DNA from 2 places in the Bacillus sp. YH3-2-B2 genome. Region 2 is predicted to be linked to the other one. Evidence: a T-box and tRNA genes for the amino acid it is inferred to sense, from the RefSeq annotation. Region 2 holds a T-box; the other holds one or more tRNA genes.

Region 1 (12,086 bases), on a different contig from region 2:
ATTCCCGTATCGCGCTCAATGGCGATGAGTGCGCCGATGCGGCGTTTCGCCATGTAGCTGATCGATTTTGTAATCGCTTCAATTGTCTTATGCTGCGCTTCCTCCACGGGGGTTCCGCTCCTGGAAAAGAACCGGCCCCGTCCGAGCTGTTCAAGCGCCCGTCTCAGCTCAGGCTGGAATATAATGATGATCGCTAAAAATCCCCATGTTATCGCTTGGTCCATCAGCCACTGAAGCGTGCTGAGTCCCAAATATGAACTGGCCATCCGGACCAATACGATGACGACGATTCCTTTTAAAAGCTGAACCGCCTTCGTCCCGCGTATGACCATGATTAATTTATATATCACATACCAAACAAGGAGAATATCAACGGCATTGCCGAGGTATTGCAAAAATGGGATGTCCTCAAAAGCCATTTCCTCGTCCTCCAAGAATTCAGTCATTTCGTTTTTTCCGTTATGAATTGTGCTGCATGAGCAATATGTACATCATATAGCGTGCTCATTATACCACATTTTGATTTCTCAAGTGAAATGGGCCAGCACGGCGATGCATAAAAAAAAGAGTAAAGCGATTATACGCTTTACTCATCTTCATTCGGGTCCAAAGCGCTCACGACGCCCTGGCCCGCCGATTTCAGTTCGTACCAGACCCAGTCAAACAATTGGTTAATCTCTTCAATCTGCCCGGTGACTTGTCCGGCTGAGGCCATGTATTTTTCTCCGTTGACGACGGTCACATTGCCGTCGACTTTTCCTTCAATGAACAGCTTGCCGTTTTTTACTGTGACATCGCCCTTTACGGTCTCGCCTTCAGGGACGGTGACCGTGTGATTCTGCACGATAAGGTTCGGCTGTTTGGACACACTGAAATTGTGGTCATTATGCCAGCTGTTGAAAAAACCGCCGCCCATTAAAATCACAAAAACCGCTGCGGCTGCAATCATCGGATGAGTTTTGATCCATCGTTTTACAGAAGCGCGTTTTTTCTCTTTTGGAAGATTCGCCATAACTTTGGCAGTAAAATCAGCAGGGGCCGTGACATGCGATGTGCTTCGGACGAGTGCTACGGATTTCTCCATTTCATGAAAATGCCGTTTGCAATTCCCGCATGACTGCAAATGTTGTTTTAATACGTTTTCATCTTCAGGAAGGATATCTCCATCAAGATGCTTATGCATAAGCTGCACGATCTGTTCAGGACAGCTCATTTCATCACCCCACTTAAAGATCCCTCAATTGTTTTCTAAGAGCCTCTCTGCCTCTGTGTATCCTTGTCTTGACGGTGCCGACAGGGATATTCAGAATCTCCCCGATTTCAATTAAAGAGAGTTCGTCAATATACTTTAATACAATAACTGTTCTGTACTTGTCCGGCAGCTTTAAAATCTTTTTCTGAATTGTGTCCGACAGCTCCAATGACAATACGGCGTCTTCAGGGAGAACCCCGTCCGCGGCGATCTGCGAATACATCGTCAGCCCTTCTGCTCCCGCTACTTCTGCGTCCAGATAGTAATCAGGCTTTTTCTTGCGGATGCGGTCAATGGTCAGGTTGGTCGCAATTCTGTAAAGCCACGTTGAAAACTTTCTGTTGATATCGAAACTGTCGATATTGACATACGCTCTGATAAAAGCTTCCTGCGCAATATCTTCCGCTTCGTGAACATTGCCGAGCATGCGGTAGCAAAGCTGGTAAATCTTATCTTTATAAAGGTCAACGATTTCTGCAAACGCATTTTGATCGCCTTTTTTGACTTGCTTGATTCTTTTTTTAATCAGGTTTTCCATGTTTTATCTTACCTCTGCCCTTCACCGGTCTGTATCTATACGTTGATTGTTTTAAAAGGTTTCATTTTTTTATTACATTTATTTTACCAAATTTCAGGCAGGGTGTAGATGGAAAATACAGAATATACTGCCTTAACAGCAGCTTAAAAATAGTATATCTGATGAACAATCAAAAATCGAAACAAAATGCTGATAAAAAAAGACACCTTTATGCAAAAGGTGTCTGATACTGGGCTAGCTGGATTCGAACCAACGCATGACGGAGTCAAAGTCCGTTGCCTTACCGCTTGGCTATAGCCCAAAGATGGTGGAGGGGGGCAGATTCGAACTGCCGAACCCTGAGGGAGCGGATTTACAGTCCGCCGCGTTTAGCCACTTCGCTACCCCTCCGTATTTTTTTGGAAAACAGTGCCGGCCAGAGGACTTGAACCCCCAACCTACTGATTACAAGTCAGTTGCTCTACCAATTGAGCTAGGCCGGCAAATATGGTGGAGGATGACGGGCTCGAACCGCCGACCCTCTGCTTGTAAGGCAGATGCTCTCCCAGCTGAGCTAATCCTCCATATGACCCGTACGGGATTCGAACCCGTGTTACCGCCGTGAAAGGGCGGTGTCTTAACCGCTTGACCAACGGGCCGCTGTGTCCGCGTCGAGCTGACAAAAGTTATTATATACAGGTTGTACCCTATTTGTAAAGAGAAAAATTATTTTTTTTATTTTCAAACTTTTTTACCCGTTTTTTAACTGAAAAACTCATCCCTCCTCTCTTATTTCATTTATGATGAAAGTATCAAAATATTGAAGGGAATGGACACAGATGATCTTAGTCAGCTCTTGTCTCGGCGGTATCGAATGCAGATATAACGGCTCTCACGCCGCTTCGGAAAAAATCCGCAGACTCGTAGAAGAAAAGAAAGCTGTTATGGTCTGCCCCGAACTTTTGGGCGGCTTCACCACTCCCCGCGAACCGGCGGAAATCATCGGCGGCACGGGTGAAGACGTGCTGAACGGAACGGCAAGAATCGTAACGGCATCAGGCGAAGACGTTACAGCTTTATATATGGACGGCGCGGAAAAAACGTTAGCATACGCAAAAGAAATAGGCGCCGCAACGGTCATCCTTAAAGAAAACAGTCCGTCCTGCGGCAGCAGCTTTATCTATGACGGCACTTTCTCAGGAAAAAAAATACTCGGAGACGGCATCACTTCCGCTCTTTTAAAACGGGCAGGCTGCCGTGTTCTATCAGAAGATGAATTGGATCAATTATAAAAAAGGAGAGTAGATATCATGGATGTAGCCCTGTCCTTTTATAAACCGGAGCATGCAGACGGGCTGAACGGGTTTGTGCTGAGTGAAGAAGATAAAAAGTTCACAGCTCTGCCGATAGATGTCCTGCCGCAGGCGCTTGTCATCCGGGATCGCTACCCGACAGTCATTTTAAAAGAAGACCGCCCCGTCGGTTTTTTTATTTTACATACCTCAAAAGAAACCATTGCCCCGTATTCGAACAATGTGTCTGCCATTTTGCTGAGTGCGCTGTCATTACATGCGCCGCATCAGGGAAAAGGTTATGCCAAACAAGCGATGCTGCAGCTGCCCGCTTTTGTCGCAAATTATTTTCCTTGGTGTGATGAAATCGTGCTTGCTGTAAACCATCGCAATCAACGTGCAAAGAACCTGTACCGGTCTTCCGGTTTTATTGACAAAGGGCGGCGCAGGATCGGCCCGATCGGTGAACAGCACATTCTGCATCATTTTTTGTGAAAGCGCTTGATTATTCATCTCATCCCTGCCGATTTTTCTTGAAACATCTATTCAGAAGCCCATATACTTCAAGTATTAACGACTTGGGAGGGTACAATCATGACAGACCGGCTTAACATTCACAGATTGACCACAGAAACCAGAAACCCGCAGACCGCTTCAATCCATCAGGCAGACACGATGGAAATTCTCCGCATCATTAACGAAGAGGATTTCAAAGTGGCTGAAGCCGTTCAGCAGGTGCTGCCCGATATTCAGATTGCCGTTCAATTCGCCCATCAGTCCTTACGGCGAAACGGCAGGCTGATTTATGCGGGAGCGGGCACAAGCGGCAGACTCGGTGTACTGGATGCGGTTGAATGCCCGCCTACATACAGCGTAAGTCCCGACACCGTCATCGGTCTGATGGCCGGAGGGGCAGACGCCTTTTTGCAAGCGGCTGAAGGTATAGAAGACAGCGAGGAAACCGGCGCTCTCGATCTCAAAACGATCGGGCTTACCGCAGAAGACACCGTGATCGCCATCGCGGCAAGCGGGCGCACGCCGTATGCGGCCGGTGCGCTGAAATATGCAAAAACAATCGGCGCCAAAACCGTCGCGCTCACATGCAATAAGGACTCATTGATCAGCACCTTTGCCGATCACAGCATTGAAGTCATTGTCGGCCCCGAAGTGATTACAGGGTCAACACGAATGAAAGCCGCGACGGCACATAAAATGATTCTGAACATGATTTCCACGGCCGTGATGATTAAAAGCGGCAAAGTGTACGAAAATTTAATGGTGGACGTTCATGTCAGCAACGAAAAATTGAAAGAACGCGCAATCGGCATTATCCAAAGCATCACTGGCGTTCCGTACGACAAGGCAAAAGAAACGCTTGAGGCCGCAGGCAGCCATGTCAAAACGGCAATCGTCATGCTGAAGACGAATTCGGACGAAACACACGCGAAGGCACTGCTCAAAGAATCAGAAGGATTCATTGATAAAGCCATTGAACAGCACGTTTCAAGAGAAAAAGAACGCTGATCGTTCTTTGGTGAAAAATAATGTGCTTTTACGAGCCCGCGCCGTTTTCATGTTCGGCGCAGGCGCTTTTAGGACGCGTTTCAGGCATAGCTCCCCGGGAAAAATCGTACGGAAAAAGGAGGATCTCCATGAGCAAAGAGGCATTTTATCAGTCACTGGCCAAAGATATCCTGGACAATTGCGGCGGTTCATCGAATATTTCAGGCTTTACCCACTGTATGACACGCCTGAGGATTACACCTTTAGATCGGGACAAAACGGATATTGAGGCGCTGAAACGGCTTGACGGGGTAATAGGCGTCGTCGAAGCTGAAACACTGCAGATCATTCTCGGCACGGGTGTCGTCAATCATGTCGCCGACGCTTTCGCAAAACTTATGCCATCCGGAAAAAACATTGATTTAAAAGAAGCCGCCTCACGGAAAAAAGCCGATCTCAACAGAAAAAACACCACACCCATCAAATTGTTTCTGAGAAAAATATCAAGCATCTTCATTCCCCTTATTCCCGCACTCATTGCATCAGGTTTAATCACCGGTATTACGAAAGCCGTCATTCAGGCCGGCTGGCTCCCGAAAGAATCTCAAATCGCACTTATTTTAACGGTTATCGGTTCAGGCTTGTTCGCTTACCTCGGCGTCCTTGTCGGCATCAATGCGGCGAAGGAATTCGGCGGGACACCCGCGATGGGCGGCCTTGCGGGCATATTGATCCTTAACCCTGAGATCGCCAATATCAGTTTGTTCGGAGAGAATCTGCTCCCTGGCAGGGGAGGATTAATCGGCGTTCTTTTCGCTGCGGTTTTTATCGCTTATACCGAACGGTTTATCAGAAAGTACGTCCATCAATCCATCGACATTATCGTCACGCCTACATTGTCTTTACTTATCACCGGGCTGGTGACATATGTCGTTTTTATCCCTGCAGGCGGTTTTATTTCTGATCTGATTACATCAGGTTTATTGTCGCTGCTGAATGTCGGGGGAGTGCTCTCAGGGTTTGTACTGGGAGCCGCCTTCCTGCCGCTTGTCGTCACCGGCCTGCATCAGGGCTTGACTCCCGTACATTTGGAATTAATCCGATCAATCGGAGATGACCCGCTTCTTCCGATTCTCGCGATGGGAGGCGCGGGTCAAGTAGGCGCGGCCTTCGCCATCTTTATGAAAACAAAAAAAGCCTCATTAAAAAGAGCGATCGGCGGCGGACTTCCATCCGGTCTGCTCGGAATCGGGGAGCCGCTTATCTTCGGCGTCACGCTCCCGCTCGGCCGGCCGTTTTTGACGGCGTGTTTAGGGGCGGGAATCGGCGGCGCTTTTCAAGCCCATTTTCAAGTGGCTACTTTTTCAATCGGTGTCTCCGGCCTTCCGCTCTCGTTTCTCGTACAGCCGGCTCAAATCGTTTTGTATATCATCGGTCTCTTCATCTCTTACGCGGCGGGCTTTGTCTTCACTTATGCGTTCGGATTTAAGGATGACATGGCTGCTGAATTTGAATAAACCGGGAGGGATCAGAATATGAAAACACTGACAGCCGCCATACTCACAATGGTCATGAGCCTCTCTTTTCTGCCGCAGCACAAAGTCGAAGCCCAATCCAAATTATACGACGCAGCAAAGCTCAGAAAGGTTGATCAAATGATTGAAAAAGACATCGCAGCAGGATTCCCCGGAGCCGTCCTCGTCGTCGTAAAGGACGGACGGGTGATCAAAAAGAAAGCATACGGCTACAGCAAAAAATATGACGGGAACACCCTTTTATCCCGTCCGAAAAAAATGAAAACATCAACCATGTTTGATTTAGCTTCCAATACAAAAATGTACGCGGCCAATTTTGCACTACAGCGACTCGTCAGCCAGGGAAAGCTTGATGTGTATCAAAAAGTCTCGGCTTACCTTCCTGATTTCAAGGACAGAAAAAGCGATCCGATTCAAGGAAAAGACCGCATACGCGTCATCGATGTGCTCCAGCATCAATCCGGTCTGCCGGCAAGCTTTTATTTCTATCAGCCGGACACCGCAGGCCCTTTATATTCACAAGAACGGGATAAAACGATCCGTTTTCTCACCCAAATCCCGCTTGAATACAAGCCGGGAACAAAACACGTATACAGCGATATCGGTTACATGCTTCTCGGCTGCATCATTGAAAACATAACCGGAAAAACCCTTGATACCTATGCGGAACAAGAACTGTACAAACCGCTGAAACTGACGCACACACTGTTCAATCCGCTGCAAAAAGGTTTTAAAGAAAAAGCATTCGCAGCTACTGAACGTTTAGGCAACACACGTGACGGAGTCATCCATTTCCCTCACATCAGGACGTATACGCTGCAGGGGGAAGTTCACGATGAAAAAGCATTTTACTCAATGGGAGGAGTGTCCGGACACGCCGGGCTGTTTTCCAGAGCTGATGATATGGCCGTCCTACTTCAAGTCATGCTGAACGGCGGCAGTTATAAACATGTTTCTCTCTTCAATAAAAGAACGGCCGATTTGTTCACAACCGCGGCATCCTCTGATCCGACATTCGCTCTCGGCTGGCGGAAAAACGGCAGCCCGGATATGGAGTGGATGTTCGGACCTTATGCAAGCAGGCAGGCATACGGCCATACGGGATGGACCGGCACCATCACGATTATTGATCCCGCTTATAAGCTGGGGATCGCACTTTTGACCAATAAAAAGCATTCCCCCGTCGTCAGCCCCGGTGAAAACCCGAATGTTTTTGAAGGGGATCTTTTCCCGACCGGAAGCTACGGCAGCGTCATAAAAGCGATTTATGAAGCCATTGAATGACAACCCATGTCTTTTGTCCAAACTATGACGGCAGGAGGGCACCATTATGAAACTTTTCATCTCAGCTGTATTACTGTTGTTTATTGTTTTCGGCACGCATCATGCATCGACAAAACCGGATATTCCGTCACAGGCGGAACAAGCGGTATCCCGTATGACATTAGATGAAAAATTAGGGCAGATGCTCATGCCTGATTTTCGTAATTGGCAAAAAAAGGGGCAGTCATCACCTGAGGCTCTTACCCAAATGAATGACGAAGTCGCAAGGCTTATTCAAAAGTACCGGTTCGGCGGCGTTATCTTATTTGCAGAAAATGTAAAAAATACTGAGCAAACGGTACGCCTGACAGATGCCTTTCAAAAGGCGAGCCCTGACATTCCGCTATTATTAAGCATTGATCAGGAGGGCGGCATCGTAACTAGACTTGGTGAGGGCACTCATTTCCCAGGCAATATGGCGCTCGGGGCTGCTAGAAAAACAGCCTACGCGTCCCAGACCGGCGCCATTATCGGGAAAGAACTGAAAGCACTGGGCATTAATACGAATTTCGCTCCCGTTCTCGATATCAATAATAATCCCGGAAACCCTGTCATCGGCGTCAGGTCGTTCAGTTCAGACCGTGATCTGACAGCTTCACTCGGCCTTGCCTCAATGAAGGCTCAGCAAAAGCAGAATGTCGCTGCCGCCGTCAAACATTTCCCGGGACACGGCGACACGGATGTCGATAGCCACTACGGTCTTCCGCTTGTCACCCACAATCAAGAAAGGCTGCGTCAAATTGAACTTTATCCGTTCCGGCAGGCCATTCAGGCCGGAGCTGATATGATCATGACAGCCCATGTGCAATTTCCCGCTTTTGACGATACAACCTATAAAAGCAAGCTGGACGGTTCAGACATCCTCGTACCCGCCACACTCTCGAAAAAAGTGATGACTCATCTTCTCCGTGAGGAAATGGGATTTAACGGCGTCATCGTTACGGATGCATTAAATATGAAAGCCATTGCCGATCATTTCGGCCAGGAAGAGGCGGTCGTCATGGCAGTAAAAGCAGGAGTCGATATTGCCCTGATGCCGGCCCAAGTGACATCGCTGCAAACAGAAAACCGCTTTGCCCGGGTTCATTCCGCTTTAAAACAGGCGGTACAAAAAGGGGAAATTCCGCTGCAGCAAATTAACAAATCAGTTGAACGCATCATTTCCCTGAAAATAAAACGAGGGATATATCCCGCACCGAAAGAGACAAATCTGAAAAAGAAGATTGCAAAAGCAAAGAAAACCGTCGGCAGTAAAAATCACCTAAAAACTGAAAAACAAATCGCGGAAAGATCCGTCACCGTCTTACAAAACAAAAACCGCACGCTCCCATTCAAACCGAAAAAGAACAGCCGCGTTCTCATTGCCGCTCCTTATGAAGATCAAACAGTGGCAATGGAACAAACCATTCAGCAGCTCATCAAGAAGAAAAAAATCCGGCCGGTAACCATCAGTAAAATGAACTTCGCCGAGCGCACATTTCATGATGAACACAAAAAGCTGGTATCCGACGCGGATTACGTGATTACAGGCTCCTATGTCGTGAAAAATGACCCTGTCGTAAACGACGGCGTGATTGACGATTCCGTCACAGATCCCGGCAAGTGGACGACTGCATTTCCGCGCGCCGTCATGAAAGCCGCACAATCGAACCAAAAACCCTTTGTGCTGATGAGCCTGCGTAATCCTTACGACGCCGCGAATTTTGAAGAAGCTGAAGCCCTTATCGCAGTCTACGGTTTTAAAGGATATACAGACGGACAATTCCTCCAGCCAAACATTCCGGCAGGCATTGAAGCGATATTCGGACAGACAACACCGCAAGGCAGGCTGCCCGCTGACATTCCTTCCGTCACGCATCCGGGAACGACACTGTATCCTTATGGTTTCGGTATCAATCTGAAGACCGGAAAACCGCTTTAAACAGGAGGGCTGATTATGAAAACACATACGGCTGCACTTCTCGCCGGACTTGTCGTCATCAGTGCTATGACGGCAGTCTCGGCGGCTTCTGACAGAAACCTTCATACCGCCAAGAAACCAAGCATCCAAACAGGCATCGACCGCCTGCTGAAAGATTATAAACAGGAACTGAAGGGAAAAAGGGTCGGGCTGATCACCAACCCGACCGGTGTGAACGCATCATTGAAAAGCAGCGTTGACGTGCTGTATGAGGCGCCAGACATCCATTTGACGGCATTATTCGGACCGGAGCACGGTGTCTGCGGCGACGCTCAGGCCGGAGACAAAGTCACATCCTATATAGACGAAAAAACAGGACTTCCCGTCTACAGCCTATACGGGGAAACGAGGAAACCGACGCCTGACATGCTGAAAGATACAGATGTGCTGATTTTCGATATTCAGGATGTCGGAACGCGGTACTACACGTACATTTATACAATGGCCTATGCCATGGAAGCGGCCAAAGAAAAAGGCATTCCTTTTTATGTCTTGGACCGGCCGAATCCGCAAGGCGGACGAAATCCGGACGGCCCGGTTCTTGAACCGGATTACGCTTCATTTGTCGGACTGTATCCGATCCCGCTGAAGCACGGCATGACGATCGGTGAGCTTGCTCTTTTATTCAATAAAGAGTTTCATATTGGCGCCGACCTCACCGTCGTAAAAATGAAGCGCTGGAAGCGGACGATGACGATTGAAGATACCGGTCTGCCGTTCGTCCTCCCTTCGCCTAATATCCCGACCCCGGACAGCATATTCGCATATTCGGCGACAGGACTAATCGAAGGCACAAACGTATCCGAAGGAAGGGGCACGACAAAGCCGTTTGAACTTATCGGCGCGCCTTATATGAAAAGCACCGAGCTCGAAGAACGCCTGAACAGTCTCAAGCTTCCGGGCGTCACCTTCAGAGCCGCTTCATTCATCCCCAGCTTCTCCAAGCACCAGGGCAAGCTGTGCCACGGCGTACAAGTCTACGTAACAAACAGAAACACATTTGAAGCGGCAAAAACAGGGCTCTCCATTCTGAAAACCATGCATGACTTATATCCGAATGACTTTTCATTCTTGCCGACAGGCTCTTTTGACATGCTGATCGGTAACGGCTGGGTACGCAAAAAAATAGAAAACGGCGCTTCCATTGAAGACATCACCGGCACATATCAACGCCGGCTGGACCAATTCAAAACTCTAAGAAAACAATACCTCATATACTGACAACATTCGTGTTACACGTGTAACATTTTGTCGCATTTCACATTTCCGCTTTTTATAGGAAAACATTCATTTATTTGGTACAATTCAATTGATAACAGTTATCATTTAAATGAATGTTTCCTAAAAGGTGGTTTCTCATGAAAAACACATTATTCTTTCAGCCCATTGATATCATCTCCGTAAAAAAAACAGCCGACCTTCTGTCAGAGCATCAGCTCACTGATTCCCCCGTATTGATCTTTCATGTGAAAGGCGAGGGACAAATTGATATCGGCACAGACAGCTTTCCGCTGCAGAAGGAAACGCTCTACATCTGTCCTTGTGATGAGACATTCAATATTGCCCCTATATCGTCAGGCGGCATCCATTTGTATATCGTCAGACTCCGTGTTTTCTCCTATTCCTCAGATGATGAAGCGATGCTTCCGGATAACGGGGAAGACATCTTCCACGGACTTCAGCAAATGAATTTACAAACGATTGATCATTTGACAAGCCGGCTTCAATCACTTTCTGAAAACGTGCGATCGGCGGATGGATTGCAGAAAATGAAATATACAGCCGACTTTCAGCAGCTGATGTACGACCTTTATGCCGCAAAAGTATGCCATCAAAATAATACGAAAGCGGCGATCGAACAGACAAAACAATTCATACATGCTCAGTCCGACACAAAAATCACGCTCACCCAGCTCGCTCATATGGCGGGAATCAGTCCCAAGCATTACAGTGAAACCTTTAAAAAACTATACGGGCAGAGCGTAACTGAATATATCACAGACATCCGCATAACCAATGCGAAAAAACTGATGGCCAAGGCAAGCTGCAAACTTCGGGAAATCGCTCATCAAATCGGCTACCAGGACGAATTTTATTTCAGCCGCATCTTTAAAAAACATACCGGCAGCTCACCTACAAGCTATATGAAAAAAAGGCGCACAAAAATGGCCGCGTACGGAAAAGAAACGATGGGGCATCTGATTCCTCTGCATCACGTGCCTTACGCTGCGGCGCTGCACCCGAAATGGACGGCCTATTATTACAAACAATTCTCTTCCGATATTCCGGTTCACCTGAGCGCTTACCGCTATAATGCAAATTGGGAAGAGAACCTGCACACGCTGTCTCAAGCTGCCCCGGACATCATTTTCAGTCTCGATTCTGTCAGTGAAGAAGAAAAACAGCGCCTGAATGACATCACTGAAGTTTTTTATCTTCCGGCTCAAGAGAATTGGAGAGACCAGTTTCTTCGCACTGCCGCATATCTGAATGAAGAGCAGGAAGCGCGGCACTGGCTTAATACTTATCAAAGTCTCGCCCATTCAGCGAAAGATGCTCTTAAACACGTGCGGCATCAGCGGTTCTTATTTGTCCGTGTATATAAAGAAAATATGTACATCGCCCATAACAACAGTATTGAGGAAGTCTTCTTCGGTGATTTAGACTTTGCCTCCGCAAAACCGGAATCTTTTGCTCCTGACGA
Region 2 (12,086 bases):
CCGTTTTTTGTTCCTTTTATTGTTACATATTGCTGCTTTTTGGTCTTCATCAATGTTCACCTCAACAACATACTCTTTTCGTCAAAAAAAGATAAAATCCTTTTTACTCATCTCTTAATTCTTTCTTCAGACTTATATAAAACAGCCTGAAGGGCAGGACTAATATAACGGCTCCCGCGATATTCAGCAAAGCGGTCGGCAAGAACCGCTGAATGACAAAATCGTTAAACGTCATAGTGCCGCTGCGGATTAACGTCTGAATGCCGTAGACGTAAAATTCAAGCACACATACGCTCAGCACCGCGACCAGAATGACCATCAGGGCGTTTGTCTGCAGCACTTTAAACGCTTTGGCCGCCAGATAGCATAATCCGGCAAAACCAAACATATAAACGCCTAAAACACCCGTATAATTGATGTCATAAAGAAATCCGAAAATGAAACCGTAGATCACCGCATGCTTTTGGTTGATATAAGCCGACATAAAAATCAGCGCAAGCAAAAGAAAATGCGGAACGACCTGCTGCTCGACGGAAACGAAAGGAAAACGCACCAGATCGGTATAGATGCTTTCCGCACAAAAGACCAAAATCATAATCAAAGGGAGAAGGAAACGTTTCACGATCCTTCCTCCCCTGTTGCTACGCTTCGGTTCACGACGATGACATGGTCAAGATCGTACAAGTCGGCAGCCGGTTTCACGTAAGCGATTTTCGTCAGGCCGTAAGCATCTGATTCTACATCGGTCACTTCGCCGACCGTCAGCCCTTGAGGAAATACGCCGCCCGTTCCGGAGGTCTCCACGAGGTCGCCTTTTTTCACTTCACGTTTTTCATCCGGTTCAAGGATGGTCATTTTCAGGGTCTGTTTCTTTTTATCATACCCTTCAATTAAACCGTAGCCTTTGCTTCCCTTTTTGCCGGAGATTTTGGTGGCCACTCTGTTATTGCGGTCAACATCGCTCAGCAGCTGAACGGCGGATGTGAAACTGTTGAGTCCGCTGCTTTTGATCTTCCCGACCAGCGCACCCTTTTCGTTCGTGACAGCCATGTCTTTGGCCACTTTGTGCTTCGTTCCCTTATTGATCATGATCTGCTTGTACCATTGATCAGGGTTTCTGGCGATAACGGTCGCTAAAATCGGATCATAGTCGGAAATTGATTTGACATGCCCGAGTTCATCACGCAGCTTCTTGTTTTCATCTTTGAGTTCTTGGAGCTTCGCTTCATATTGTGTCTGTCCGTCCAGCTTTTGTCTTAAGCGTTCGTTTTCTTTGTACGTGTTTTTCAGGTCTTTTATGTCCCCGAAGAACCCTGCAAAATATTCGGCAGGCGTGTGAAAAATGTTTTGAAATACTCCCGTCGTATCACCGATCAGCTTTTCAGGCCAGGTGGTATTACGGCCGTTCTTCAGCGAGAATCCAATCATAGCCACCAATATGATAATACACAGAAGTAATAGCATTAACCGTTTGTTCGGCATCGTGATACACCTCTTCTATTTAACTCCTGATTATCTTGTTTTTCCTTTGAAAAGATGGATGTGCTCCAGTGCTTTTCCAGTGCCGATCGCAACACAATCCAGCGGATCTTCAGCGATAAGAACAGGCATTTTCGTTTCGTCGCTGATGACTTTGTCGAGATTGCGGAGCAGGGCGCCTCCCCCTGTTAATACAATACCTCTGTCCATAATGTCAGCGGCCAGCTCAGGCGGTGTTTTTTCAAGCGTGCTCTTCACCGCATCAACGATTGAGAGAACTGTATCACGCAGTGCATTTGCAATTTCCGTTCCCGTGATTTCGATCGTTTTCGGCAGACCTGTCAGAAGATCGCGGCCGCGGATTTCCATTGACGCATTTTCTTCACCGGTTTCGGCTGAACCGATTTCCATTTTAATGGCTTCCGCCGTACGGTCACCGATCATCAGATTATATGTTTTTCTGATATAGCTGATGATTGAGTCGTCCATTTCGTCACCGGCTACGCGGATTGACTGGGACGTGACAATGCCGCCTAAAGAAATGATCGCCACTTCAGTTGTTCCGCCGCCGATATCAACGACCATGCTGCCCGTCGGCTCCCATACCGGAAGATTCGCGCCGATTGCTGCCGCAAACGGTTCTTCAATCGGATAAGCGTCACGTGCGCCCGCTTGTCTTGTCGCGTCGATGACCGCCCGTTCTTCAACGGCCGTAATACCTGACGGCACACACACCATAACGTACGGCTTTCTCGCAAACAATCCTTTATTTTTCACAGCCTGATTAATGTAGTATTTCATCATTGTCGCAGTTGTTTCATAGTCAGCGATAACGCCGTCTTTCATCGGACGGAGCGCAACCACGTTGCCCGGAGTTCTTCCGATCATGTTTTTCGCATCGTTACCGACCGCAACGATTGACTTCGTATCCGTTTGCAGAGCAACGACAGACGGCTCTCTCACTACGATTCCTTTACCTTTAACAAACACAAGCGTATTCGCGGTTCCCAAATCTATACCAAGGTCTCTTGTACCAATTCCGAACATATGTATGTATCTTCCTTTCTTAAAGCAAAAATACCCTAAAGGGAAAAACTCATAAAATCTATTATATCTTAAATCAACGAAAAAAAAAGTGTTACAAATATCCTTTTTCCTTTAAACTCACAAATTTTTTATCACCAATGACCAAATGATCCAGCAGCTCGATGCCGATTAAATTTCCGCACTCAAAAAGCCGCCTGGTTACCTCTATATCTTCCCTGCTCGGTGTAGGATCTCCTGAAGGATGATTATGAACGCAAATGAAGGACGCGGCGGATCGTTTGAAAGCTTCTTTAAACACCTCCCGCGGGTGGACAATAGATGAATTCAGACTTCCGATAAAAACGGTGCGTTTATGAATGACTTGATTTTTGGTATTTAAATATAAACAGACAAAATGCTCCTGGGATAAAAAGCGCATATCCTCCATCACATACTTCGCCCCGTCTTCCGGAGAGCGGATGACGCAATGCTCCCCGGCGGATGTCTTATGAATACGGCTCCCCAGCTCAATTGCGGCAAGAATCTGAACGGCTTTCACCGTGCCGATTCCCGGAATGCTGGAAAGCTCCTGGGCAGAGGCGCCTTTTAACAGGCGCAGCCCGTCAAACGTCCGCAACAGCCGGTGAGCGAGGTTCATGACGGACTCATGTTTCGTTCCCGTCCGCAGCAGGATGGCGAGCAATTCATTGTTAGAGAGATGTTCAGCTCCAAAGTGCAGAAGCCGCTCTCTCGGTTTTTCTTTTTCGGGGAAATCTCTTAATTTTAACGGCAGATCACGGATGATCAACCCCTCCTTGTTCCCCTTCCCGGTTTGAACATCAAGCTTTTATATTAAATTCTTTCAAGGCTCTCATTGTTTTAGCGACAGGAAGCCCGACGACAGAATAAAAATCACCGTCTATTTTTTTCACTAAAAGCGCGCCTTTTCCTTGGATGCCGTATGCACCTGCTTTATCCATCGGTTCTTTTGTTTCAATGTAGAGCTGTATGTCGTCTTCACTGAGCGGCCAAAACGTCACTTCCGTCGTGTCACAGAATGTTTCTTTCCGGTCATGCGTCTGAATGCTGACCGCCGTAATGACTTGATGGCTTCGGCCGGAAAGCCTCCGCAGCATCTGTGCCGCTTCTTCCCTGTCACGCGGTTTGCCGAGGCACTCGCCGTCTATGCACACCATCGTGTCAGCCCCGATAACGACTGCATCGGGATTTTCGGCCAATACAGCACCGGCTTTTTGCTCGGCCAAACATTGGACGTTTTCTTCCGGCGAAAGGTTTCGATTTAATTTTTCTTCTGTGCGGCTCGCAATAATGCTGTAAGGAATCTGAAGAAGATTAAGGAGTTCTTTTCTTCGCGGAGATTGTGATGCGAGTATTAAGCGTTTTGTCATGGTTGTCATCCTTTCAGGGTTTGCTTAAGAAAAAAAGATACTTGTCTATCCTACCAAATCAAACGGGCAACCACAATTTCAGAAAAATAACTTTTTGATGACAAAATAAAAAATCCCGCCGGATGACGGGAAATGAGATACTATTTTACAACACTTAAAAGCTCTTTTTGGGCTTTCCAGCCGGATTCTGCCCCCGACGTTTCCAGCTCTTTCAGCGCTTGAAGCACGGCCTCCTTCTGCTTTTTGTCAGCGGCGTCTGCGCCGTCTGCCGCTTTTGCCGCTTCAGCCACTTCCGTTTTTGAAAGATCTTTGCCGGTAATCGCTTTGGCGGAGAGCTCAGATGCCTGTTTAAAAGAGTCTTCCAGCCCTGAATCGACCGCAAAGCTGAGCTCTTTTCCGCCCCAAGCCTCAAAATCATGGTCTATCAGTGTCTGACCCAATTGCTGTGATAAGCTTTTTTCCGCTGCAAGCCCGGCGATCACGTATGTGTATCCGTCTTCTTTTGCCAGAGAGACGGCCGAGTATCCTTTTTCAGTCAGCTGGTCAACAAGCGTTTGCGCTCCTTTTTCTGATGAAAATTTTCCGGCCTGCACCGCATATGTTTTATAGTTTCCCACTGAAGATTCCGCATCTCCTGTGCCGGCTGTTTCAGATTTGTCTTTAGAAACATCTCCCGCTTTCACCGTCTGCCCTTGTGAACCTTTGTCAGCTGATGCCGGAGCGGAGGCTTCTTTACTTCCCGACATATTTAAGGCGACAAGGCCGAGCCCGGTGCCTAAAACAGCCGCAACGGCAATTGTCGTGACCGCTTTTTTAACTGGAGAAGACGGCTGCTTTTTTTTCGGAAAATGAGGGCCTGTTTTTTTCTTCTGGTATGGCGGAACGACTTTAGGGTCATCTTCAAATACCTCAGAATTCTTCTCATGATCCCAATTGAAATCTTCTTCTTTCGGATCTTCATGGGAAGCGGCGGTCTCCTGTTCCGCCTTTTTTGTTTCTTCCCAATTGGAAAATGTGACGGTTTTCTCCCCGCCTTCATTCACATCTTCTTGTCCATACATCGTTTCTTCTTGTCCGTTAATGGTTACTTTAAGGGCACTGTTTTTAGCTTTGCTGTGCTTTTTGCTCTTCCTTTTTTTCAACGTCTCTTCCCCCTTGCATTCGTCTTGGCCGTACCTTGAACTGATCATGGTTCACACTTTAGCATAGGCGTAAAAAAAAAGAACAAGACTTTTGTCGTCTTGTCCAAAAAACGTTCGCCAAATTTTTCAAGCCCCGCCTGAAGCGAGCTTGATGTAAAACGAAAACAGCTCTTCACCGTATAAATAACTCAAAGCGCTCCCGGCTGAGATGGCCGGCGCAAACGGAAATGGCTGCTTTTTACCAAGCCTGCCCCGGGCTGCGGCGCACATACCGTATACGGCTCCGATCATAACGGAAAGAAAGAATGCAATGAGCACGAGCTTCACGCCGAGCGTCAGGCCGATCACCCCAAACAGTTTCACATCACCTGCGCCGATGCCTCCTTTACTGACAAACATGATAAAAACTAGCAGAAAAAATCCGCAAACAGCTCCGGCAAACCCCGCATACCATGAATCCAGCGGAGAAAACATACGGCCGGCGATGAAAAGCGGAAGAAAAAACAGCAGAACTTTGTCAGGAATCAGCATATATTGCAGATCCGTCATAGTAACAATCATGAGCAGAGACAGAAATAACAGCGCGACTAACAGTTCTTTTGAGAAACCGAAATGAATGCCTGCAGCCGTGAATAAACACGCCGTCCAGCATTCCGCCGCCGGATACATAACCGACAGCTTCGCACGGCAGTTTCTGCATCTGCCTCTTTGCAGAATATAGGAGACGACGGGCACAAGCTCCCCCCAGGAGAGCGGCAAGCCGCAGAACGAGCAGGCTGAACGCGGCGAAATAACCGAGATTCGAAGCGGGATACGGCACGCTGCTGTATAAAAAAAAGAACCGAAAATCAAGCCGAGAAAAAACAGAATCAAAAGCACTCAGACCACACCTTTACTATCAATCTGGCTCAGATTATAGCAAAGAAAAACACCATGACTGAAATGGCTGAAAATATATTTTCAGCATAAAAACACCCGGCAAAACCGGAAAATGGTCTGCCGGGCATCCGAGGGGCTTTCAGATAAGCCGCTTTCTCATTTCTGAAATAAAATATAAGGAGCCGGTAATGATGATGACATCATCCGCCCCGTCTTTTTGTTCTATCCATTCTTTCACACTGTCCGGGTTCTCATCGAAGCTCTTAGACGCATGACTGCTTGCATTGTAAAGAGCTTCGGCGCTTGAAGCACGCGGAAAGTCAAATGATACAAAGTGAATGGAATCTGCTTCGGTTTCAAGCTTTTTAATCATTTCCTGATACGGTTTGTCTTTTAATGCGCTGAATACGACATGGACGTTTTTATCGGCAAAGCGCTGCCTGATCGTTTCTGTCAGCGTTTCAACGCCCTCTTCGTTATGCGCGCCGTCCGCAAACACTAAAGGGCGGCTTTGAAGACGTTCAAACCGGCCCGGCCAGGAAGCTTTTTTCAGGCCGTTTCGCATCGCTTCTTCTGAAATGACTGCGGCTTCCAGGCGATTCAGCCATTCAGCGGCCAATATCGCCAATGCCGCATTCTGCCTTTGGTGAATGCCGATCAGCGACGTTTGAATGTCTTCATAGCATTTCGTTTCTGTTTCCAGCGAAAAGCTTTCGCCGGACGGAAGCGCCGCTTCATTAAACAGTCTGCACGTTTTATAAAGTGACTGATACGGAGCCTGCTTTTTTTCGGCTTCCGCTTCAATAACGCCGAGTGCTTCCGGCTGATTGACACCCGTAATGACCGGAATGGAATTTTTAATGATACCGGCTTTCTGCCCGGCGATCTCCTCGATGGTATTGCCTAAAATGGCCATATGGTCATGTCCGATACTTGTAATGACCGACAGGAGCGGTTTCACAATATTGGTTGAATCAAATGTGCCGCCGAGCCCCGCTTCAAAAATAACAAAATCGATATCAGCCCGCTTCGCAAAATATAAAAATGCACACGCTGTAATGATTTCAAATTCTGTCACCGTTCCGGCATCAGTCTTATCGAGCTCATCGACTATCGGCTTTATGTCATTAACGAGCGTTCTCCATTCCTCATCGGTAATCGGCGTGCCGTTGACGCTGATACGCTCATTAAACGTAATCATGTAAGGCGATGTGAACGTGCCGACCGTATAACCGGCTTCTTGAAGCACGGAACGGATAAAAGAGACGGTTGATCCTTTGCCGTTTGTGCCCGCCACATGAATGGCGCGGATGTTCTTTTCCGGGTGTTCCAGTTTTTCCATCAGCTTTTCCATACGGAGAAGGCCCGGCTTAACGCCGAACTTGAGTCTGCCGTGAATCCAGCTGATCGCTTCTTTGTACGTATTAAACAATGAAATCCCCTCTTTTATACGACAAGGCGGTTTCTTAGGAAACCGCCCCGCTGTTTTATCAGCCTTTCAGCTCTGCAATCCGCTGCCGGACAGCTTCGCGTTTTGCCGTGTAGTCTTTCTCTTTTCCGCGTTCTTCTTCAATGACATGCTCAGGAGCTTTTTTAATGAATCCTTCGTTGCCGAGTTTTTTCTGAACGCGTTCGACTTCTTTTGTCAGCTTGTCGAATTCTTTTTGCAGACGGGCGATCTCCTCATCAATGTTAATCAGCCCTTCAAGCGGCAGAATGACTTCCGCTCCGGTGACGACCGCTGTCATCGCCTTGTCTGCCGCAGTGATATCCGTCCCGATTTTCAGCGTGCTCGGATTCGTGAAGCGTTCAACGTAAGAACGGTTCTTCTCAAGGCGGCCGGCAATGTCTTCGGTAGATGTTTTAATGTAAAGTTCAACCTGCTTGCTCATCGGCGTGTTGACTTCGCTCCGGATATTGCGGACAGAACGGATTAATTCTACGAGCAGTTTCATATCCGCCGCTGCCTCTTTATCCGTATGTTCCGGCACCGGAACCGGCCAAGAGCTGATCGTGATTGACTCGCCTTCATGAGGAAGGTGCTGCCAGATTTCTTCCGTTAAGAATGGCATAAACGGGTGAAGAAGACGCATCGTCTGGTCAAGCACGTATGCCAGAACAGACCGGGTTGTTTTCTTCGCCGCTTCATCTTCCCCGTACAGCGGAAGCTTCGCCATTTCGATATACCAGTCGCACACATCGTCCCAGATAAAGTTGTACAGGTGGCGTCCGACTTCACCGAATTCATAACGATCCGCAAGCTGTGTTACGTCTTCTATCGTTTCATTCAGTCTTGTCAGGATCCACTTATCAGCAACTGATTTTTCACCGGACAGATCAAGCTCGTCATACGTCATGCCGTCCATGTTCATTAATGCAAAACGGGAGGCGTTCCAAATTTTATTTGCGAAATTCCATGTGGATTCCACTTTTTCATAGCTGAAACGGAGATCCTGTCCCGGTGAACTTCCGGTTGCCAGGAAATAGCGCAGGGAATCCGCTCCGTACTTGTCGATGACATCCATCGGGTCCACGCCGTTCCCAAGGGATTTACTCATTTTTCTGCCCTGCTCGTCACGGATTAAGCCGTGAATCAGCACGTCTTTGAACGGACGCTCGCCGGTAAACTCAAGACCTTGGAAAATCATCCGGGATACCCAGAAGAAAATGATGTCATATCCCGTTACAAGAACATCGGTTGAGTAATACCGCTTAAAGTCTTCAGCGTTTTCATCAGGCCAGCCCATTGTAGAAAACGGCCAAAGCGCGGAGCTGAACCATGTATCAAGCACGTCTGAATCCTGTTCCCAATTTTCGCTGTCCTCAGGCGCTTCAAGGCCGACGTACACTTCTTTTGTTTCTTTATGATACCAAGCCGGGATGCGGTGGCCCCACCACAGCTGACGGGAAATACACCAATCACGGATGTTTTCCATCCAGTGCAGGTACGTTTTCTCGAACCGGTCAGGAACGAAGTGAACCTTCTCTTCTTTTGCCTGAAGGTCAACCGCAGCATCGGCCAGCGGCTGCATTTTGACAAACCATTGTGTGGACAGGTACGGCTCAACAACAGCGCCGCTTCTCTCACTGTGGCCGACGGAATGCATATGGTCTTCGATTTTAAAGAGAACGCCGGATTCCTGAAGATCTTTGACGAGTTTTTTGCGGCATTCAAACCGGTCCATGCCGTTATATTGCAGCGCTTTTTCATTCATTGTTCCGTCTTCATTCATGACGAGAATCCGCTCTAAATTGTGGCGGTTTCCGAGTTCAAAGTCATTCGGGTCATGGGCAGGCGTGATTTTAACGGCGCCTGATCCGAATTCCATATCAACATAATCATCGCCGACGATCGGAATTTCGCGGTTTGTAATCGGCAGAATCACCGTTTTGCCGATTAAGTGCTTGTAGCGCTCATCTTCAGGATGAACCGCGACAGCAGTGTCGCCAAGCATCGTTTCCGGACGGGTGGTCGCGATTTCAATTGAGCCTGAGCCGTCTGCTAACGGGTAGCGCAAATGATAAAACGCGCCCTGTACGTCTTTGTAAATCACTTCAATATCGGATAAAGCCGTTTTTGTGGCAGGGTCCCAGTTGATGATATATTCGCCTCTGTAAATCAAGCCTTTCTCGTACAACTTGACGAATACTTCACGCACGGCTTTGTTCAGCCCTTCATCAAGAGTGAAACGTTCGCGTGAATAATCGAGTCCGAGTCCCATCTTGGCCCATTGGCTGCGGATGAAATCAGCATACTCTTCTTTCCACTTCCACGTTTCTTCTAAAAACTTTTCACGGCCGAGGTCATAACGGCTTGTGCCCTGCTCGCGGAGTTTCGCTTCGACTTTTGCCTGAGTGGCGATGCCGGCGTGGTCCATGCCCGGAAGCCAGAGCACGTCATAGCCCTGCATGCGTTTCATACGCGTAACGATATCTTGCAGCGTCGTATCCCACGCATGTCCGAGGTGCAGCCTGCCCGTCACGTTCGGCGGCGGAATGACGACAGAATACGGCTGTTTCGTTTGATCGCCGCCCGCTTCAAAATATTTTCCTTTCAACCAAAAATCATAGCGGCCTTTTTCAATCGCAGACGGATCATATTTTGTCGGCATTGTTTGTTCGTTTGTATCCATGATAACCCTCCAGCATGTTTAGAAATGGCTGAGCAACTAAAAAAGAGCCTTCATCCTGATAAAGGACGAAAAGCTCTTTCGCGGTACCACCTTTTTTCATGAACAGATTTGTTCATGCACTTAAACGGATAACGGGTGCGGCCCGAATTTCTCTACTGTATGTTCAAGAAATTATGCTCCCGGGCGACCTTCCAATGAGACGGCATAAGAAGCCTTTCAGCACAGTAGCTTCTCTCTCTTCATGCGTCTTTCTTGTACTCTTCCCGTTCAAAGCAGGTGTATTTATATCAGCTCATGATCTTATTTATTATGTTCTTTATTATAGTAAAAGTGTTTTTGATTCGTCAATCATCTTTTCCAAAAACCGCTGCCGTCATACATAAATGGGCATGCACCCCGCTCTTCCCCTTACATACGATACATAGAAAGGCGAATGTGAGGAGGAATTGCCCGTGAGAAAAAAATTCAATTCTTATTCGCTCCCCCAGTGGGCCAGACAGGTCCGCCTTGTATCCGTGCAAGTCATTATCCCGATTACGATCTTTCAGGGGATCAGGACGATTTTCTTTCCGACGACTTTTGATGTCCTGCTGCTTGCCATCCTGCTGTTTTTAGCGTGCGCCCTGCATTTGGAATGGATATAAAAAAACGAGTCCCGTTATGAAGAGGACTCGTTTTCCGCTTTTATTTTTTTCTCCCGCTCAATCTGATGAACCTTCATGAGAAAAGGCTCAACATTTTTCATCTGCCAAAACGCTCTTAATAATTGCGTGCATTCTTCTTTTTCAGAGCCCCTTTGGCCGGTCTGATACCGTTTCAGCACTTTGTACATGGCGGACGGATAAGCCATATAGCTGAGAAACAGGCTGATTTCCGCTTCACGGAGCGGGAATGATTTGTGATACGTATAAAACCAGTCCAGGCATTCCGGACATGCTTTCGGATAGCTTCTGAACATTCTGGAGTAAAAGCTGAGCAGGTCATTTTGCGGAGGGCCCAGCGCAGCTTTCTCGAAATTTGTGAAAAAGCCTGATCCCGCATCATTATACAGAAAGTGGCGGCTCGATAAACTGCCGTGGTTGATCACCGCTCTCGTCTTGTCATGATCCTTTGCCGCGTCAAACCATTCTTCCAGACGTTCGAGAGCAAAATTGACGGCGGAAACCGTTTCTGTAAGATACGTAACAGCCTGCAGTTCAAAAGGTGAAAGGTACCACTCTTTTTCCGCCCGGTCGGCGAATTGTTCATAGACAAGTTTATCATTTTCCCAATCTCTTTTCGTTGCTTCATAAAAGCGGCTGATATCTTCAGTCCGGATTTGGATGTCCCGCACAGTCGCAGAATGGAGCTTCGCGACCTCTTTAAAAAGGTAAACATGTTTTTGGTCCCGTTCTTCTTCCTGATCGTACTGAAGCCAAGGCATTAAATAATAAGAATTCTCCGTCTGTCTTCCCGCAAAAAAATCGCCTGCATACGTGCGGCAGATCGGCACAAATGATCGGTAGCCTTTCTCCTCAATCTCAATCATAAGATCCGTAAATTCACTGCTGCGGGCCGGCTTGAGCTGTTTCAAAGCAAAAATGCCGTAGTTTGAGTAGACCTTCCAAACATGCGGGCTGACAGGCTCAATGTACTCAGCCGTCAGCCCATATTCCTGAAGCACTGATTGGACTGCTTCCATTCCATTCACCACATTTTTACGGCCTCTTTGTGCTTACACATGGCTGTTATTATATTCAGGTATATACAGAAGCTGACCTTCCTCAAGCTCGTCATCAAACGATAAAGCATTCGTTCGGATGAGCTGCTGGGATGTAATGTCATATCGTTCACACACCCGGTCGATTGTATCTTGCTGCTGCACGATACAAATTTTCATTCTTGAAAACTTTTCTTCTTCCCTTGTAAATAATTTTGTCAAGTAATGAGAGTTGTCATTTTCCTTCTGCTCGGTTCCCGGTGCCGCTTCTTCATTCTTTCTTTCAGGCTTAAGCGGCTCAGGCTGTTCCGCTTGCGCC

Evidence for each region. A T-box is a leader RNA that pairs with one kind of tRNA and senses whether it is charged. The one in region 2 lies ahead of ACWJJX_RS13520 (valine--tRNA ligase), so its partner is inferred to be a tRNA-Val.
Region 1: it encodes a tRNA-Val, which carries the amino acid that the T-box ahead of ACWJJX_RS13520 (valine--tRNA ligase) is inferred to sense. The anticodon was not compared.

Annotation. Positions count from the first base shown of each region.
Region 1 is NZ_JBSJQE010000004.1:11,764-23,849, reverse strand. Features, by position in the region: gene cdaA (diadenylate cyclase CdaA) at 1-419, opposite strand, end outside; gene rsiW (anti-sigma-W factor RsiW) at 587-1,213, opposite strand; gene sigW (RNA polymerase sigma factor SigW) at 1,227-1,790, opposite strand; tRNA gene ACWJJX_RS14820 (tRNA-Gln) at 2,020-2,091, opposite strand; tRNA gene ACWJJX_RS14815 (tRNA-Tyr) at 2,096-2,180, opposite strand; tRNA gene ACWJJX_RS14810 (tRNA-Thr) at 2,200-2,272, opposite strand; tRNA gene ACWJJX_RS14805 (tRNA-Val) at 2,278-2,353, opposite strand; tRNA gene ACWJJX_RS14800 (tRNA-Glu) at 2,357-2,428, opposite strand; gene ACWJJX_RS14795 (DUF523 domain-containing protein) at 2,609-3,061, shown strand; gene ACWJJX_RS14790 (GNAT family N-acetyltransferase) at 3,080-3,556, shown strand; gene murQ (N-acetylmuramic acid 6-phosphate etherase) at 3,656-4,585, shown strand; gene ACWJJX_RS14780 (PTS transporter subunit EIIC) at 4,714-6,081, shown strand; gene pbp4b (penicillin binding protein PBP4B) at 6,100-7,383, shown strand; gene ACWJJX_RS14770 (glycoside hydrolase family 3 N-terminal domain-containing protein) at 7,430-9,343, shown strand; gene ACWJJX_RS14765 (exo-beta-N-acetylmuramidase NamZ family protein) at 9,359-10,603, shown strand; gene btr (bacillibactin transport transcriptional regulator Btr) at 10,741-12,086, shown strand, end outside.
Region 2 is NZ_JBSJQE010000003.1:654,175-666,260, forward strand. Features, by position in the region: gene minC (septum site-determining protein MinC) at 1-50, opposite strand, end outside; gene mreD (rod shape-determining protein MreD) at 104-622, opposite strand; gene mreC (rod shape-determining protein MreC) at 619-1,482, opposite strand; gene mreB (cell shape-determining protein MreB) at 1,513-2,526, opposite strand; gene radC (RadC family protein) at 2,618-3,313, opposite strand; gene ACWJJX_RS13500 (Maf family protein) at 3,345-3,914, opposite strand; gene ACWJJX_RS13505 (SPOR domain-containing protein) at 4,055-5,056, opposite strand; gene ACWJJX_RS13510 (prepilin peptidase) at 5,183-5,935, opposite strand; gene ACWJJX_RS13515 (bifunctional folylpolyglutamate synthase/dihydrofolate synthase) at 6,075-7,367, opposite strand; gene ACWJJX_RS13520 (valine--tRNA ligase) at 7,426-10,068, opposite strand; T-box leader at 10,127-10,348, opposite strand; gene ACWJJX_RS13525 (hypothetical protein) at 10,521-10,712, shown strand; gene ysxE (spore coat protein YsxE) at 10,727-11,749, opposite strand; gene ACWJJX_RS13535 (LysM peptidoglycan-binding domain-containing protein) at 11,783-12,086, opposite strand, start outside.